3 regions of the Moritella sp. 5 genome follow, and region 1 is predicted to be linked to each of the others. Evidence: predicted binding sites of a transcription regulator. Region 1 holds the regulator's gene; each other region holds the start of a gene.

The links. Region 1 encodes NrdR, which represses ribonucleotide reductase genes. Its sites were predicted from a motif close to AAACACNANATNTNGTGTTT; they were not measured.
Region 2: nrdD (anaerobic ribonucleoside-triphosphate reductase) is a predicted target of NrdR. The motif match lies at 3,011-3,030, and genes of this name have one in related genera.
Region 3: nrdA (class 1a ribonucleoside-diphosphate reductase subunit alpha) is a predicted target of NrdR. The motif match lies at 2,958-2,977, and genes of this name have one in related genera.

Annotation. Positions count from the first base shown of each region.
Region 1 is NZ_CP056122.1:738,156-744,564, reverse strand. Features, by position in the region: gene ribBA (bifunctional 3,4-dihydroxy-2-butanone-4-phosphate synthase/GTP cyclohydrolase II) at 1-936, opposite strand, end outside; gene HWV01_RS03450 (riboflavin synthase) at 985-1,650, opposite strand; gene ribD (bifunctional diaminohydroxyphosphoribosylaminopyrimidine deaminase/5-amino-6-(5-phosphoribosylamino)uracil reductase RibD) at 1,650-2,999, opposite strand; gene nrdR (transcriptional regulator NrdR) at 2,971-3,420, opposite strand; gene HWV01_RS03435 (DUF4124 domain-containing protein) at 3,595-4,755, opposite strand; gene HWV01_RS03430 (hypothetical protein) at 5,015-5,308, opposite strand; gene glyA (serine hydroxymethyltransferase) at 5,621-6,409, opposite strand, start outside.
Region 2 is NZ_CP056122.1:3,437,702-3,444,110, forward strand. Features, by position in the region: gene HWV01_RS15275 (FAD:protein FMN transferase) at 1-498, opposite strand, end outside; gene HWV01_RS15280 (DUF3570 domain-containing protein) at 535-1,803, opposite strand; gene HWV01_RS15285 (DUF4266 domain-containing protein) at 1,794-2,006, opposite strand; gene HWV01_RS15290 (TlpA disulfide reductase family protein) at 2,048-2,563, opposite strand; tRNA gene HWV01_RS15295 (tRNA-Ser) at 2,700-2,790, opposite strand; gene nrdD (anaerobic ribonucleoside-triphosphate reductase) at 3,053-5,233, shown strand; gene nrdG (anaerobic ribonucleoside-triphosphate reductase-activating protein) at 5,328-5,843, shown strand.
Region 3 is NZ_CP056122.1:2,007,000-2,013,408, forward strand. Features, by position in the region: gene nrdB (class Ia ribonucleoside-diphosphate reductase subunit beta) at 1-528, opposite strand, end outside; gene nrdA (class 1a ribonucleoside-diphosphate reductase subunit alpha) at 617-2,890, opposite strand; gene ubiG (bifunctional 2-polyprenyl-6-hydroxyphenol methylase/3-demethylubiquinol 3-O-methyltransferase UbiG) at 3,486-4,184, opposite strand; gene gyrA (DNA topoisomerase (ATP-hydrolyzing) subunit A) at 4,434-6,409, shown strand, end outside.

The DNA.
Region 1 (6,409 bases):
ATCTTCTTGAGCAAATTGTTTCACTTTTTCAATGATATCGTTAGAGTCTTCTTCATTGCCTAAGATAACCATTACACCACCATCACGACCGATACGTGCCATCGCATCCGCTAATGACCATGAGATTTTACTCGCACGGTCGGTATGCAAAATATCTGTCATGGTATTTTGTACATGCACACGTACTAATGTTGGCTGCTGGGCAACAACATCACCTTTGCGTAGTGCATAGTGAACTTGATTATCAATAGTGTCACGGTAAGTCACTAAATCAAAATCACCGTGTTCGGTTGGTAGTTTACATTCAGCTACACGTTCAATGGTGGTTTCATTACTGTTACGGTATTCAATTAAATCAGCCACGGTGCCCAATTTAAGGCCGTGTTTTTCTGCGAAGATTTCTAGATCTGGACGACGCGCCATTTCACCGTCATCTTTTAGGATCTCAACAATCACACCAGCAGGCTCACAACCCGCTAGACGTGCAAGGTCACAACCCGCTTCAGTATGACCAGCACGTGTTAGTACACCGCCGTCTTGCGCTGCAAGTGGGAAAATATGCCCAGGCATAACAATATCAGCTGGTTTCGCATCGCCAGCAACCGCAGATAATACAGTTACCGCACGGTCAGTAGCAGAGATACCAGTAGTCACGCCTTCAGCCGCTTCAATCGACACAGTGAAATTAGTTGAGAATTGCGCCGTATTATCTTGAACCATCAAAGGCAGTTGCAGTTTTTCTACACGCGCTTTGGTTAACGTTAGACAAATTAAACCGCGACCGTGTGTCGCCATAAAGTTAATCGCTTCTGGCGTTACTTTGTCAGCGGCCATGATCAGATCACCTTCATTCTCGCGATCTTCATCATCCATCAAGATAACCATTTTACCTTGGCGGATGTCTTCAATAATATCTTCAATACGACTTAGTGCCATGCTCATAGCCCTTTTATAACAATTAAAAACTGATCGTGAATAGATGTTTTACTTTAAAAATCCATTACTCGCAAGAAAATCCATAGTGATGCCCTGCTCAGGTGTACTTGATTCAGCGGCTTTATCACCTAGCATAATGCGTTCTAAATAACGGGCAATAACATCTACTTCTAAGTTAACTTTACGACCGACTACATAACTTTCTATCGTTGTTTCTAATGCAGTATGCGGTACGATCGTCAATTTGAATTTAGCGCCGTCAATTTCATTAATAGTTAAACTGATACCATCAATTGTAATTGAGCCTTTTTCAGCGATATAACGGGCTAATTCGTTCGGTGCTTGTAACCAATACTCAGTCGCACGACCAAGTTTACTGATCTTAACAATCTCAGCAACGCCATCGACATGGCCACTGACTAAGTGACCACCAAGACGCGTGCTTAAGGTTAACGCTTTTTCTAAGTTTACCTTATCACCAATACGGTAATGCGCAAAACCAGAGCGTTTAATCGTTTCTAATGACACATCTGCGCGGTAACCATTGCCAAGTAATTCAACAACAGTAAGGCATACGCCATTCGTCGCGATACTATCACCGAGTTTTACGTCACTTAAATCAAGATCACCACTATCAACAGTGATGCTCACATCGGCCCCTTTTGGGGTTAAACCTGTGAGCGTACCCACGGTTTCAATAATTCCTGTAAACATTAGTATTCCGGTTTTGCTGTAATTCGAAGATCGTCACCGATCTGCGTGATATCGGTAAAGCTAAATGTAGGCACTTGCGCCATTTCAGTTAGCTCGCTTAATACTGCGAGTCCTCTGGCACTATCACCCATTAGCTTAGGTGCCAGATAAATAATTATCTCATCCACCAGCTTATTTTCAAGTAATGCGCCAGCCAGTGTCGCGCCTGCTTCAACCCACAGGTCATTAATATCCTGCTGGGCTAATACGGTCATTAACTGTTTTAGATCTATGTTATGGTGACGATCTTGCTCAATTTCAATTCGCGATACCGATTCATTCACTAATAACTGCTCGACAGCAGGATTTTCAGTCGCACCATTGACTATATTTTTAACACCATTAACTAATAGTATCTGACCGGGCTGTGAAAATAGCTTCAATTCACTATTCACTTTAGCAAGGTGTGTATCTAGTCGCCGATGATTATCCAGTACCACTCGTATTGGCTGACGTAGCTGTGGTTCTAATAACTCATCGTGAGACAAAGACTTGTCTACTTGAATTAGTGGCTTATCTGTTTTAATTCGTGGATAGTCGACTTGGCTTGCACCTAACTCACTATAACGCACATTAAGTGAAGCATCGTCCATAATAACCGTGCTGGCAGTCGATAAAATTGCACTGGCTTGTGCGCGGTATACTTGCACATCAGACCGTGCAGCAGGACCGGTGATCCATTTGCTCTCACCGTTTTTCAATGCTGTACGTCCGTCTAAGCTTGCCGCCATTTTTAAGCGTACAAACGGACGTTGTTCCTGCATGCGTAAGATAAAACCAGGATTCAACGCATGCGCTTGCGTTGATAATAAACCGAACCGTACTTTAATGCCCGCCGCGATGAGGATCGCAATGCCATTACCTGCTACTTTCGGATTGGGATCGACCATAGCAATGACGACTTCATTTACGTTCGCATTAACCAAGGCTGCTGCGCAAGGGGGTGTACGACCATAATGACTACATGGTTCAAGCGTCACATAACAAGTGGCCCCCTGAGCATCATCACCTGCGGTATTTAAAGCATGGATTTCAGCGTGAGCCTCACCCGCACGTAAATGAAAACCTTCACCGATGACTTTGCCAGCTTTAACAAGCACACAGCCAACATTTGGATTCGGAGCCGTGGTAAAACGGCCTTTTTGTGCAAGTGCGAGCGCACGTTGCATATGCAAATGGTCAGTATCATTGAACTGACTAATGGATACAATTTCTTCCAATAGTAGATCTAGCTCGGCACGTGATTTGTTTGGCATAATCAATGAGGACTCAGATAACGGATTATTTGTCGAGCTTGGCGATTTCTTCATTAAATTCTTTTACATCTTCAAAAGAACGATAAACAGAAGCGAACCGTACATAAGCGACTTTATCGAGCTTTTTCAATACGTCCATCACCAGTTCACCCAAAAAGCTTGATTCGATTTCACGCTCACCAGTAGCTCTTAAACTCGATTTTATTTGATTAATACCGAGTTCAATCTGCTCTGCGGCAACCGGACGTTTTTCTAGCGCACGATAAATACCATTAACGAGTTTATCTTCGTTAAAAGGTTCACGTGTATCATCCGTTTTAATGATACGTGGCATCACTAATTCTGCAGTTTCAAAGGTAGTAAAACGTTCATGACATTTCGCACACTCACGGCGGCGACGCACCTGATGGCCTTCAGCCACAAGACGAGAATCGATAACTTTAGTTTCAGTCGCAGAACAAAATGGACAGAACATAAACAATCCTATTGAATAATATTATTCTGAGTCTATCGTTAAATAGCAGGCGGGTACAGAAAAGTGAAGGTAATTTCGTGGAATTAATAAATAAGTTAACAGATTGTTGAATAATCAGTCGGTTTTCAATCACTATTGAAATGAGATAAAAACCGACCAATATTTTAGGATTGCTTATTCTGCACTGTGATTTACGTCACTGACAAACTGACTTGATACATCAATACCTTGTCTAACGAGTTGGCTCATTCCGGCCCGTGATAAGGGTAAGCGCGCATTGTGATTATAGCTTAGTCGACTTAACATTAACGCGGAGTTAACCTGTTTTTCTGAAGGTTGTTTCACGTCATTCGATTGATGACTCCGACTGCTTATTTCACTTTCAATCGCTTTAATTTGATCTGCGCTCTGCGTTAATTCTTTATTTTTCGCTGCCGCGCGACCCTGCCCCTTCGCACGAATAATCGACTCAGACTTAGCCAATTCAGCCACAGGGGTAATATCAGAGCTAAGTTTCGCTCGGAATAACTTTTGATTAATTTCAGCTAAAAATTTATTCTGCACTTGTTCAAGTGTAGCTTGCCGTTTGTTATCACGACTCGATTCACTTTTGCTCGCAACGAGCACAGGTTTATCAATGGTCAGCCCTTTATCTTTACGATTTAATTTTTTGTTAACACCCGCTAAAAATACGTTAGTCGCGTCAAAAGGCGCTAAGATATATGTCGGTGCAGGCATTAACTCAACAGCCTTAATCAAAGGCTTGGACTTAGGTTTAGCATGAACAACGACGATAGGAGCAATGCTTGGAGAGGCTTGAACAGTTTGCGGTGCATACTGACGTTTTAATTTATTCTGAATTTCAGCTAAGAATTTATTATGCTGCTTTACGGCAACATTCTCAATAACGGTTGAATCTTTCGGCCTTGTGGATGCAAGCTGTGTCGGTGTAATAGCGTGTATATTATTTACCGCAACAAGGGCTTTTTCTTTTTCAAGTGCAGCTTGTTTCGCAATAACGAGTACACGCTGCTGCGATTGCTTACGTAAGCGTTGTTGTTCAATTAGAACCAACTGAGGATCACGACGCGTCAGTACCTTTTCAACTTGGCGTTCGACGTTCGCATTAGCAATAATATCATCAAGCCCATCCAATAAGTTACTATTTTGGGTTGCTGATAAATCGTTTACGATATCATTCATTTCGACTGGCTTACGACTAGCGCGACTCTGTGCCGCATTTTTTTCCACAATCTGACGTGGAAACTGACTATAATGCATTGCACCATCGGTATCACGCCAACTATATACTTTAGCAAATGTAGAATAGCTCATTGAACCACATACTAACGCTAATATTAACCGCTTATAATTACTTATTGAATTCAGCATCATCCTTTATACCTCACTCTACTTATAGCCAAATTTGAGAATGCTATCTCAAGTGTTTATTTAGCTATTTATGTCATCCATCTATAACTACCTAACCGCAAATAGAATGAAATGTTGCCAACATGTTAACACCCACAAGTGTGATTTAAAACTCTCTCATTAAATTTAATTCGTAGGCTTCACAATTAAGCGATTAAATATGCTAACTACAATTAAATATAAGTGTATTGAATATGCGGTTAGCGTCAGAGTAACGATTAGTTAGCTCTGCATTTTTACCATACTTACCACAATGTTCCTGCGCCATATCAACTACTTCTATCGTGTCAAATTGACCGAGTTGATATTCATAAGAAGCACCATTTTCGGTTTTAGTTAATATATCAACAGAGCTACAACCAGTCACCACAACAACAAATGCTGTAATGCTTATCCTTTTACATATTTGCACGGGTATTTTTTTTACTGCATTTTTTAATAGAGGTTTATTCATCATATTTCCCATCCTTGGTCTATGAAACTGGATTAACAGCTGATCATACGATCGTAAGGCAATGAGAAAGCATGGAAATAGCATGGTTTCATCCATGAGTAAGTATGAAGGTATGAAGGTATGAAGGTATGAAGGTATGAAGGTATGAAGGTATGAAGGTAGAGAGGGTAATATTGTGATCATGAAAAATAAATACAAAAAAACCGTAAATGACAAACTTAAACTTTAATTCAAGTTAAGCATCATTTACGGTTAACAAATTAATCGTATTATTATAAACCGTTAGGCCTATAAATTAGATTACTTGCATACAGACTATTTATATACAGGGTACTCGGCACATAGCGCTTGTACGTTAGCACGTACTGTTGCAGCTACATCTTCATTACCGATGTTATCTAATACGTCACACATCCAACCTGCAAGTGCGCCTGCTTTATCTGCAGGGATACCACGGCGAGCCAGAGCAGGCGTACCGATACGTAGACCAGATGTAACAAATGGTGAACGTGGATCGTTTGGTACCGAGTTTTTGTTTACTGTGATATGTGCATTACCCAGTGCAGCATCTGCATCTTTACCTGAGTATTCTTTGCCAATCAGATCAACTAAGAATAGGTGATTTTCAGTACCGTTAGAAACGATCTTGAAACCACGTTCTTGCAATACTGCAACCATGCTTTTCGCACAATCAAGTACATTTTGTTGGTAAACCGCAAATTCAGGTTCCATCGCTTCTTTAAATGCAACCGCTTTAGCAGCGATAACGTGCATTAAAGGACCACCTTGACCACCAGGGAAGATTGCTGAGTTTAATTTTTTCTCAATCACTTCGTCTGCTTGCGCAAGGATCAGGCCACCACGTGGACCACCTAATGTTTTATGCGTCGTTGTTGTAACAACGTGTGCATGTTTCATTGGATTTGGATATAGACCAGCTGCAACTAAACCTGCAACGTGTGCCATATCAACGAATAGGAAAGCACCTACTTTATCAGCGATTTCACGGAATTTAGCCCAATCAACAACACCTGAGTACGCAGAGAAACCAGCAACAATCATTTTTGGTTGATGTTCAATTGCTAACGCTTCAACTTCAGCATA
Region 2 (6,409 bases), 2.3 Mb from region 1:
ACCTTTTGGTAAACGTAATAACGGTGCGTGCCAACTTGCTTTTTGCCAACCTATGTTGGGTAGCAGCGCTTTAATACCTGCGTCACTGGGCAGTTGAGTTTGCTGTTTAAAGTGCCAGAGTTTACCCAATACACCAGAGCTGATATCAAATAAACCATCGCTGAGTTGAAAACATAAATCAGCTAAATTAATAAGCCGTGTCGTTTCTTCATCTACCGAGATAGTTTCATCAGCAGAGCTATTAAGGCGGGCAATAATATTGTCATCACGAAAACGACTGTATTTTAGTTCAATGCGCTTTGCTTCTGCATATGCTTGCGCAGTAAGGTTGTCCGCTTGAGCTTCATCGAGGTGATCTAATAAGATCTGACAAGGACTGGCCATGACGGTGAATTCACCGAGCCAATAACCTGCTTTTCGTTTTAAGGTAAAGGCTTTTTTTGAAGTATCGCCTTGCTGTAAAGCGCTGCCTTTGTTTAATAGATCGTCTTTTTTCAAACCTTATACCTGCTCATATAAACATTAAAAACGGTATTAAAAACGATAGAAGCTCTGCAGCATGATGGCGCTTTTATCTGGATAAATATCTAATCCCGCCATACCAGCTCCTTGCGCCAACGAATCATCACCCGATACCTGAGTAAGATAATATTCAAGCCGCACACTGAACTCATTACCCGCAATAGGTAAACCGTATTTAAGCCCGACAGTATAAGTTTGTAACTCACCCAAGCGATAATCAGCAGTCATATATTCCGGAGCTGGCTGGCCTTCATCAAGATAGACACGATAAAAATCGGCCGCTTGTTGGCAATAATAACGGAGATGTGGCTCAATAAAATGTTGGTTTGAAAGTTGAACTCGCCATTTACTGTCAATGGTATGTGAGGTTATTCCCCAGTCATCCCAAAAATAACGATAACTAACATCAAGCACTTGGCCAGATGGCTGTATATTGTATTTAGTACGCCAAAATAAACTTTGCTTAGTGCGCTGATCGGGGCGATTTTCATAAACATAATCATTCGCCCACCCATTACTGTCAACCACCGACAAGATTTTAAAGGGGTCAGTTTGATAACCATTCACATCACTAATCGAATAGTTTAATTGCATCAATGTTTGACGATCAATCACTTGCGTTAAACCAAATAGAAAATCAAGGGTTTGCTTGGTATCAGAGTCCGTTAAACGGTTGTTAGGATCATCAACCGAAACACCTGGATCTGGGATGCCGCCTTCTGGTTCAATAGTATCGTAGGCATAAGAAAAACCGAGAGATGCAGTGGTATTACGATTATTAAAATCACGCGCCAGCGCACTATTGATCGACAAGGCAAGGTAATCATATTCTTTAGACAGGTATGCTCCGCCAGAATACAACCAAAGGCGACTTAACTGCTGTTGGTATTGGGTACTCAGTGCAACACGCGTATCATGAAAAGTATCATCAATCGGTGTATCGCTTGCAGCCGTAATATAACTGCCATTACCTGACGGACGGGTAAATGTTTGCGCTTTATTTTGTGTAACCGCGCCATTAGGTGAAGCGCCAGTAAGTACATCAATAATGCCTTTAAAATTAATACTGCGCTCGTCATCGATTTTCTTAGTGAGAGAAAGTGCCCCCTCATAGGCTTGTACCTGACTATCACTCTCAGCATAAATTAACAGACCAGCATCAACATCCCAACTATCGAATTCTGACGGCTGAGCTGTCACTGGCTCAGCAAGTACACAGGTGGCCGCCGCGAGTGTTATCGAGATATTGGTAAAGGTTTTACCTTTGCTTTTTAGTTGCATCCACAGCCCCCACCAGCAAAATTACCGCCACCGCTAGAGCCTTCTTTACTAAAATAAGTGTGGTCGTCAAACCCTATTTCCATCGGGTTATCTGCAAGCTGCATTTCTGGTTTCGCTAACAAGTCTCGTTCCCAAGGTGTAACGCCGAGTGATGAACACGCAGTTAAACTCAATACACTAGCCAATAATAAAATCCGTCTCATAAGGCATCCCCACAACTAATTAACTCCAGTAACAGCTAGGTCTAAGGTAATAGCGACAAGATCTCAGTTTCGTATTTATCCAACTCCGCCAATCTAAAGCCGATATGCTTATACACAATTTCGCCCTTCTTATTAAGTATAAACGAATTAGGCAATCCCATTATTTCATACTGTTCAGCGACAACACCTTGCGGATCAAATGCGATAGTTAATTTGTTTGGATAACGTTGCAAAAATTTGGTCGCTAAAATAGATTCTTGATCCATATTAATCGCAATCACTACAAAGCCTTTTTCACCGTACTTTTCAACCATTTCTTCCATCCACGGAAATGAACGAATACAGGGCGTACACCAGGATGCCCAAAAATCAACTAATACTACCTTTCCGCGGTAGTCTTCAAGGTTCACTTGGGTATTATCGATACCAGGTAATACAAATGTCGGCGCTTGGCTAACCTTGTTCTCAGCAAAAATGGTCGTGGAAAAAAGTAAACTAGTAACAACAGATACGACAATAAAAAAAGAACGGATTCGATTATAGATACATGGATTCATAAGCTTAGATCCCAAGAAGATGAGTAAGTGTGCGGCTATAGTAATGAAGTTTGCAGAGGATTAGTGAAAAAAATGTCGAAAATGGGATATAAAAAAACGCTAACCGATGAAATCAATTAGCGCTCTCTTGAATGGATGGCGGAGGAGGAGAGATTTGAACTCTCGAGGAGCTATTAACCCCTGCTGGTTTTCAAGACCAGTGCATTCGGCCACTCTGCCACCCCTCCGCAGCAATGGAGCGAATATTAGAGCAAGCACTTGAAGTTGTAAAGCTTTATTCATCATAAGCACTTCGCTGCTTACTTTACGTTTAAATATCGTTCAAAAATAAACTTACAAGCACAATAGTGCTATTTATTGATCAAGAATACATCCCTCACCAATCCAATATTTTGGCGTGATAATTGTTGATCAAAATCAATGCAGCAACAATAAATTTCAAGCCTAATACACTATATGTTGTGTCACTTACTTAAATAACACCTACATATGGTGTCACACTATAATATACATTTTAAACTGAAGGAGTATTTTGTGGATTTATTTGTCATTAAGCGAGAGGGTTGTCGTGTACCTTTTAACATTCAATGCATACAAAACGCCATTTTCGCAGCGGCTAAATCAGTGCAACAAGAAAGTCGTCATTATGCGGCTGAAATGGCGAATAAGGTTCATCAAATACTGATCCAACAAGATGTATCCAGTGAACATGCAATCGAAATCCATACGATTCAAAACACCGTTGAAGATGTGTTGATGCAAGAAAGCAACAAACTCATTGCCCGCGCTTATATCGAGTATCGTCATCAGCGCGATATTGCCCGTGAAACGCAAAGCATTCTGACCAATGAGATCAAAGGGCTTATTGAACAAAGTAACGAATCACTGCTTAATGAAAATGCCAATAAAGATAGCAAAGTGATCCCTACTCAGCGCGATTTACTGGCGGGTATTGTCGCGAAACATTATGCCAAGCAGCATATCTTACCACGCGATATTGTCCATGCGCATGAGTCTGGTGATATTCATTATCATGATCTTGATTACGCCCCTTTTTTCCCAATGTTTAACTGTATGCTGATCGACCTTGATGGCATGTTAACGCATGGTTTTAAAATGGGTAACGCTGAGATTGAAACACCTAAATCCATTACTACGGCAACGGCAGTCACCGCACAGATAATTGCACAAGTGGCTAGCCATATTTATGGTGGCACCACAATAAACCGTATTGATGAGATCTTAGCGCCATATGTCACCGCAAGTTTTAATAAAAACACCTTATTAGCAGAAGAATGGGATATCCCGAATAAAGAGAAGTTTGCACGTTCACGCACAGAAAAAGAATGTTTCGATGCGTTCCAATCGTTGGAATATGAAGTTAATACCTTACACACTGCTAATGGCCAAACTCCCTTTGTTACCTTTGGTTTTGGTTTAGGGTCGACTTGGGAAGCACGTCTAATTCAGCAATCAATTCTTAAAAACCGTATTGCGGGTTTAGGTAAGAATCATAAAACCGCTGTTTTTCCAAAACTGGTCTTTGCGATCAAAGATGGTTTAAACTATAAATCCGCCGATGCAAACTACGATATTAAGCAGCTTGCGCTTGAATGTGCAAGTAAACGTATGTATCCAGATATTTTAAATTACGACCAAGTAGTAAAAGTTACGGGGTCATTTAAAACCCCTATGGGTTGCCGTAGTTTCTTAGGAAACTATGAAGAGCAAGGTGAATTAGTACATGAAGGCCGTAATAACTTAGGTGTTGTCAGTCTTAATTTACCGCGTATCGCCATTCAAGCAAACGGTGATGAATCGCGATTCTATCAATTACTCGACGAACGCTTAATCCTGTGTAAACGTGCGCTGGAAACTCGTATCTCTCGCCTTAAAGGTGTCAAAGCGCGTGTTGCGCCAATCTTGTACATGGAAGGTGCTTGTGGTGTTCGTCTGCAAGAAGATGATGACGTATTAGAAATTTTCAAACATGGTCGTGCATCTATTTCTCTAGGCTACATAGGTTTACACGAAGCAATCAATGCACTATTTGGCAATCAAACACACCCTTTTGATAGTAAAACATTGCAACAAAAAGCCATTGCCATGCTTACCTATATGAAAGCTATTACAGAGCTGTGGACTGCTGAAACTGGTTATGCATTTAGTTTATATGCAACACCGAGTGAAAATCTGTGTAGTCGCTTTGCTAAATTAGACAAAATCACCTTTGGTGATATCACGGATGTGACAGATAAGGGGTATTACACCAACAGCTTCCACTTAGATGTTGAGAAGCAAGTGAATCCATACGACAAAATTGATTTCGAGATGCCCTATCCCGCTATTAGTAGCGGTGGTTTTATCTGCTACGGTGAATACCCGAATATGCAGCACAACATTGAGGCATTAGAAAACGTTTGGGATTACAGCTATTCACGTGTTCCTTATTACGGTACTAATACACCTATTGATGAATGTTACGAGTGTGATTATACCGGTGAGTTTAATTGTACCAGTAAAGGGTTCACCTGCCCTAAATGCGGCAATAACGATATTGCAAAGGTATCCGTTACCCGTCGCGTATGTGGTTATTTAGGCAGTCCAGATGCGCGTCCTTTTAATGAAGGTAAACAGGAAGAAGTAAAACGCCGCGTTAAACATTTATAAATCATTCAATTTTTACAACACATTTATAAAAAACCATATTCAGATTAATTAACTAGCTAGCCAATTGCTATTGGCTAGCGTTTAAGGAGTAAAGATGCACTACTCTCAATATTTTGACCTTGATGTCATCAATGGCCCAGGTACAAGGGTCTCCTTATTTGTCAGTGGTTGTGAACACCAATGCAAAGGCTGCTATAACCAATCGACCTGGTCTCCACGCAATGGTTCCCCATTCGACCAAAAGATAGAAGACAAGATAATTAATGATTTGAATGATACACGAATACGCCGTCGAGGATTAAGCTTAAGCGGTGGTGATCCCCTCTATCCAGCAAACTTAAACGCTGTGTTAAAACTTGTAAAAAGGGTTAAAAGAGAATGTGTTGGGAAAGATATATGGCTATGGACTGGTTACACGATCGAGCAATTAACTGCACAACAAAAGGCCGTCGTTCATTATATTGATTACCTTATCGATGGTAAATTCGAACAACAACAAATCGATCCGGCATTAAAGTTTCGAGGTAGCCGAAATCAACGCATTATCGCGATCAGTAAAAGTGAGAAAATTGGTGAGTTTGAATACTCTATCGCCGAACCCCAAGATTAATTGACTATGATTAAATCAATGACGCCAAGATGACACCGCTATCAACACCAAAGTTGCTATTTTAAAATTATAAATTGTAAAAAGGTTAAATTCAGAATTTAATACTTTTGAGATAGATGTGAACTATGGAATAAATATTCTAATACTAAAGTCATACTAAACGATATTACTTAATTAGTAATATCTATTTAAAGGTCAAAACACCTTACCAAAATAAGTCATCTGAAATTAATTTTTTTTGACTTATATCACACCAAAATCATCAATAATGTAGGTTGTAAACTGTTAATTTTCATAAAATCTAACACAAAAGTATTAGTTCGAAGATTCGCCAATCTACCTATAAATTAATACAAAAGATGAAAATTACGGTAATGCATTAATAAACAACACTTTTCTTCACCTTTCGAAATTAGATTTACGCTAATACCCCACCACCAAATAATAGCTAGCAATAATATTTAGAATATACCATCCAAAATAAGCATTGTTTTTAATTTTACACGTCAATACTTGTCAATAACACGTAAGAAAGTAAACTTTTACGTTGTAAAAATGAATCAAAA
Region 3 (6,409 bases), 1.3 Mb from region 1:
GTGTGTGCCTTCACCAAGTAGGTGTAGCTGCTGAGTCGCATGGATTAAGTCATCGTAATAACCAGCAATGTCTTTAGCACGTTTTAGAATTTCTTCATTGGCAACGATATCATCGAATACTTCTGATGGGTCATTCACGATATTACGAATAATGTGTGTGTATGAACGTGAGTGAATCGTTTCACTGAATGACCAGGTTTCAATCCATGTTTCTAGTTCTGGTAATGAAACCAATGGTAAAAAAGCAACGTTAGGAGAACGGCCTTGGATACTGTCTAATAATGTTTGGTATTTCAGATTACTGATGAAAATGTGTTTTTCGTGATCAGGTAATTGCTGATAATCAATACGGTCTTTACTTACATCAACTTCTTCTGGGCGCCAAAAAAATGATAACTGACGTTCAATTAACTTTTCAAAAATTTCATGTTTTTGTTGGTCAAAACGGGCAACGTTAACAGGCTGGCCGAAAAACATTGGTTCTTTTAATTGATCATTTTTAGTTTGGCAAAAAGTAGTGTAACTCATTGGTCATCTCTATTTTATACATTAAATTGGCAGCCTAAGCTGCCAAATGAAAGGGGGTAGGTTTATTCGGTGTATGTAATTAGATTGTTTAGATCTTACATGCGCCGCCTTCACAGCCCTCGTCTTCTTTAACTACATCTACGTCTGATGCACCGTCACGTGTGTTATGGTAGTAAAGCGTTTTTAAGCCGTACTTATACGCTAACATCAGGTCAGTTAACAGCGTTGTCATCGGTACTTTTTGCCCCGGGAAACGTTGTGGATCATAGTTAGTGTTAGATGAAATCGCTTGGTCTACGAATTTCTGCATTAAACCAACAAGTTGTAAATAACCCGTGTTGCTTGGAATGTTCCAAAGTAATTCGTAGTTATCACGCAGATTCTCGTAATCAGGTACCACTTGTTTCAAGATACCGTCTTTACTTGCTTTAATACTGATTAAACCACGTGGTGGCTCAATACCATTTGTCGCATTTGAAATCTGGCTTGATGTTTCTGATGGCATCAATGCTGTTAGTGTTGAATTACGTAAGCCGTGTTCTTTAATTTCGCTACGTAATGTTTCCCAATCTAGGTGTAATTCTTCATCACAAATTTCATCTAACGCTGACTTATACGTATCAATTGGTAAGATACCTTGTGCGTAAGTTGTTTCGTTAAATGCTAAACACGGACCTTGTTCTTTCGACAGGTTCATTGACGCTTTTAATAGATAGAATTGAATTGCTTCAAATGTCTTATGCGTTAGGTTGTTTGCGCTACCGTCTGAGTATTTAACACCGTTTTTCGCTAGGTAGTATGCGTAGTTAATCACACCTATACCTAATGAACGACGCGCCATTGTTGACTTTTCAGCCGCTGGCATCGGATAGTCTTGGTAATCAAGTAAGCTATCTAGTGCGCGAACTGCAAGGTCTGCAAGGTTTTCTAATTCACTTAGGTCTTTAATTGCACCAAGGTTGAACGCTGATAATGTACATAGCGCAATTTCACCATTTTCATCACCTGGGTGTTGCATTGGTTTTGTTGGTAACGCAATTTCTAGACATAAGTTACTTTGTCTTACCGGTGCAACCGCTGGATTAAATGGACTGTGAGTATTACAGTGATCCACATTCTGAATGTAAATACGACCGGTACTTGCACGTTCTTGCATCAGTAAAGCAAACAGTTCGCTGGCTTTAATCGTTTGCTTACGAATTGATGGGTCTTGTTCGTAAAGCGTATATAGACGCTCAAATTCATCCTGATCTTGGAAGAATGCATCATACAAACCATCAACATCAGACGGGCTGAATAAAGTAATGTCTGTGTTATCAATTAAGCGTTGGTACATTAAACGGTTAAGTTGCACGCCGTAGTCAAGGTGACGTACACGGTTTTCTTCAACACCACGGTTATTTTTAAGTACAAGAAGTGATTCAACTTCTAAATGCCATAGTGGGTAGAATAATGTTGCTGCACCACCACGAACGCCACCTTGAGAGCACGATTTAACGGCTGTCTGGAAGTGTTTGTAGAATGGGATACAACCAGTGTGGAATGCTTCACCACCACGGATTGAACTACCTAATGCACGAATACGACCTGCATTGATACCGATACCAGCACGTTGCGATACATATTTAACAATAGAGTTAGATACTGCATTGATAGAATCTAGGCTATCGTCACACTCGATCAGTACACACGAACTGAATTGACGAGTAGGGGTACGAACACCCGCCATTATTGGTGTTGGTAGTGAAATTTTAAACGTTGACGTTGCTTCGTAGAAACGACGAATGTAGTCCATACGAACAGATTTATCATAAGTCGCGAATAAACTCGCTGCCACTAAGATATATAGAAATTGTGGGCTTTCGAAGATGTCACCAGAAATACGGTTTTGTAGTAGGTATTTACCTTCTAATTGCTTAATTGCACCATAAGAGAAGTTCATGTCACGCCAGTGATCAACTAACTCATCCATTTCTGCGAATTCTTCCGCTGTGTAATCTGCAAGTAGGTGTGCATCATAGCGAAGCGCATCAACATTGAGTTTTACGTGCTCATAAAGCGCTGGTGGTTCAAATTGACCGTATGCTTTCTTACGTAGGTGGAAGACGGCTAAACGCGCAGACAGATATTGGTAATCTGGTGCTTCTTCACTAATTAAATCAGCTGCAGCTTTGATCATGGTTTCATGTATATCTTCAGTACGTATGCCGTCATAAAACTGGATGTGAGATTTTAACTCAACCAGTGACACAGATACATTATTCAACCCTTTGGCTGCCCATTTGATCACGCGGTGGATCTTTTCAAGATCGATCGTTTCTTGCTTACCGCTGCGTTTTGTAACTAGTAAATTCTTATTCATTTAGCTGACTGACCTTAAAACAATGTTAAGAATATTTCCACCAACACTAGTATTGATATTCTTGTTAATACACAAGATGTAGTGTTGTCCTGTATTTATGCATACAAGATAGTGTGATAATCATGTTTTGGCAAGTAGCACTAAACTGAACAACATGTGGATAATTTAGTGAGTTAGTGGCGACTTTCATTCTGGCCTCAGTGATCAATTACGGTTAGCAAAAATCAACAGCAAAAGTGAAAAAAAAAAGAAAAAAAAGTGTTGCCAAGGTTGTGAGGAGATCCTCAATAATTTTGATTATATTTACAGCTAATTCGTTTATAAAACTACCACGCAAGTACTAATTTATTATTTTTTGAGGTGGCTGTTATTACAAACAATACCGTCATTTTATACGCAGTAAGTTTCATATTACCTATAAAGTAGATGACTTTGGTTTGCGCGTGTTGATTAGAGTAGGCGCAGTTATTTGGGTTAAATGACAGTAAATGGCTATATAGAGGTAGTGAATTTAAAGCAGGAAAAGAGGCGTTGAGTTATTTACCTAACAGCAAAGGTGCTGTTAGGTAAAAGGAGAATCATATTAACCGTGACATTAATCGATAAGCTGCGTGTGTAGCATATAGTTAACGTCAACATTCTCGCCTAGCTTGAACTGGTCTACTAATGGAATGTAATGCAGGCCTGTCATGTGGTGACAGAATAGACCTGATTGGTCAACCCAATGTAATAGCTCTGATGGGCGAATAAATTTCTTATGGTCATGGGTACCGTTAGGCATCATTTTTAAGACTTTCTCAGCACCAACAATCATAAACAAATACGATTTTAAATTACGATTGATTGTCGAGAAGAATACATGGCCACCTGGTTTTACAAGACGCATGCAAGCGTTAATCACAGAACCTGGATCTGGCACGTGTTCTAGCATTTCCATACAAGTGATCACATCAAAGCTGTTTGGTTGCTCTTCTGCTAACTCTTCAATTAATACTTGACGGTATTCAACTTCAGTACCAGATTCAAGCGCATGCAATTTTGCCACATTGAGGGGTTCTTTACCCATATCAACACCCAGCGCTTTTGCACCACGGCGAGCCATGCTCTCAGTTAAGATACCGCCACCGCAGCCAACATCAAGAACTCTCTTGCCAAATAAGCCGCCACAGCGCTCATCAATGTAATCTAAGCGTAATGGATTGATTTGATGTAATGGCTTGAAGTCACCAGCTGGATCCCACCAACGACTGGCCATGGCTTCAAATTTAGCGATTTCCTGTTTATCTACATTCATACAATGTCTTCTTGATACGTTAATAAGGTGAAAAGTAATAAGGTGAAACATAAAAATATGGACATAGTATATAACGAGAAAACGATTTCAGAAGTATTATTTATAGATGAGTGAATAAATAGTTAATAAAATTGTATTCAAGTGAGTTAATTTTCTTATATATTGTATTTGCTGGTAAATATTATGCTAGAATGCTTTCTCTAAAAAATATAATAGAAAGCACTTTAAAACTTAGGGGTAAAGGCTTATATGAGTAATTTAGCCACAGAAATCACACCTATCAATATTGAAGAAGAATTAAAAAATTCCTATTTAGATTACGCTATGAGCGTTATTGTTGGTCGTGCTCTTCCTGATGTTCGCGATGGTTTGAAGCCAGTTCATCGCCGCGTTTTATTCGCGATGAACGAATTGAAGAATGATTGGAACAAACCATATAAAAAATCAGCACGTGTTGTTGGTGACGTAATCGGTAAATATCACCCACACGGTGATACAGCTGTTTATGACACTATTGTACGTATGGCGCAGCCTTTCTCTTTGCGCTACATGCTTGTTGATGGTCAAGGTAACTTCGGTTCTGTTGACGGTGATTCTGCAGCCGCAATGCGTTATACCGAAATCAGAATGTCAAAAATCGCGCATGAATTACTTGCTGATTTAGACAAGGAAACGGTAGATTTCGTACCTAACTATGATGGTACTGAATTTATTCCGGAAGTGATGCCTACACGTATCCCTAACCTATTGGTTAATGGTTCGTCAGGTATTGCCGTGGGTATGGCAACGAATATCCCACCTCATAATTTAAATGAGGTTATCAATGGTTGTTTAGCATTAATTAAAAATCCAGACCTAAGTCTTGAAGAATTAATGGAATACATTCCAGGCCCAGATTTCCCAACGAACGGTATCATTAATGGTAAAGCGGGCATTGAGCAAGCTTACCGTACTGGTCGTGGTAAAATTCATATCCGAGCACGCGCCGATATTGAAACCAATGAACGTGGTCGTGAAACGATTGTTGTTCATGAATTACCGTACCAAGTAAACAAAGCACGTTTGATTGAACGTATTGCTGAGTTTGTAAAAGATAAGAAAATTGAAGGCATCAGTGCCCTACGCGATGAATCTGATAAAGATGGTATGCGTATGGTCGTTGAAGTTAAGCGTGACGCGGTGGGCGAAGTTGTATTAAACAACCTCTACGCTCAAACGCAAATGCAAGTTGTATTCGGTATCAACATGGTTGCACTGATCGACAAGCAACCAAAAATCTTTACTTTAAAAGAAATGCTAGATGCGTTCTTACGCCATCGTCGTGAAGTTGTTACACGTCGTACAGTATTTGAACTGCGTAAAGCTCGTGAACGTGCTCATATCCTTGAGTCGTTAGCGATTGCATTAGCAAATATTGATGACATCATTGCGCTAATTAAGCAATCAGCAACATCTGCAGAAGCAAAACAAGCCTTGATCAGCCGCGGCTGGCAGTTAGGTGATGTAGCTACAATGCTAGAGCGTGCTGGTGATGATGCTGCGCGTCCTGAATGGTTAGAACCTGAGTATGGTATTCGTGAAGGTTCGTATTTCTTAACAGAGATACAAGCACAAGCGATCCTAGACTTACGTTTACACAAACTAACAGGTCTAGAACACGAGAAGATTCTTAGCGAATACAAAGAACTACTCGAAGTTATTGCTGAACTATTACATATTCTTAATACGCCTTCGCGTTTACTAGAAGTTATCACTGAAGAGCTACAAGCTTCAAAAGATGCCTTTGGTGACGAACGTCGTACTGAGATTTCGGCAAGCAGCGCAGATATTAATTTAGAAGACTTAATTGAACGTGAAGATGTTGTAGTAACACTGTCTCATGAAGGTTATGTTAAGTATCAGCCTCTTACTGACTACGAAGCGCAGCGTCGTGGTGGTAAAGGTAAGTCAGCAACGAAGATGAAAGAAGAAGATTTCATTGAACGTCTGTTGGTTGCTAATACACATGATCATATTCTGTGCTTCTCAAGCCGTGGTCGCTTGTACTGGATGAAGGTATATCAATTACCATTAGCTAGTCGTCAAGCCCGTGGTAAGCCAATTGTTAACTTACTACCACTGGAAGAAGGTGAGCGTATTACTGCTATCCTACCTGTGTCTGAGTTTGAAGATAATAAGTTTGTCTTCATGGCAACGGCTAACGGTACAGTGAAGAAAACAGCACT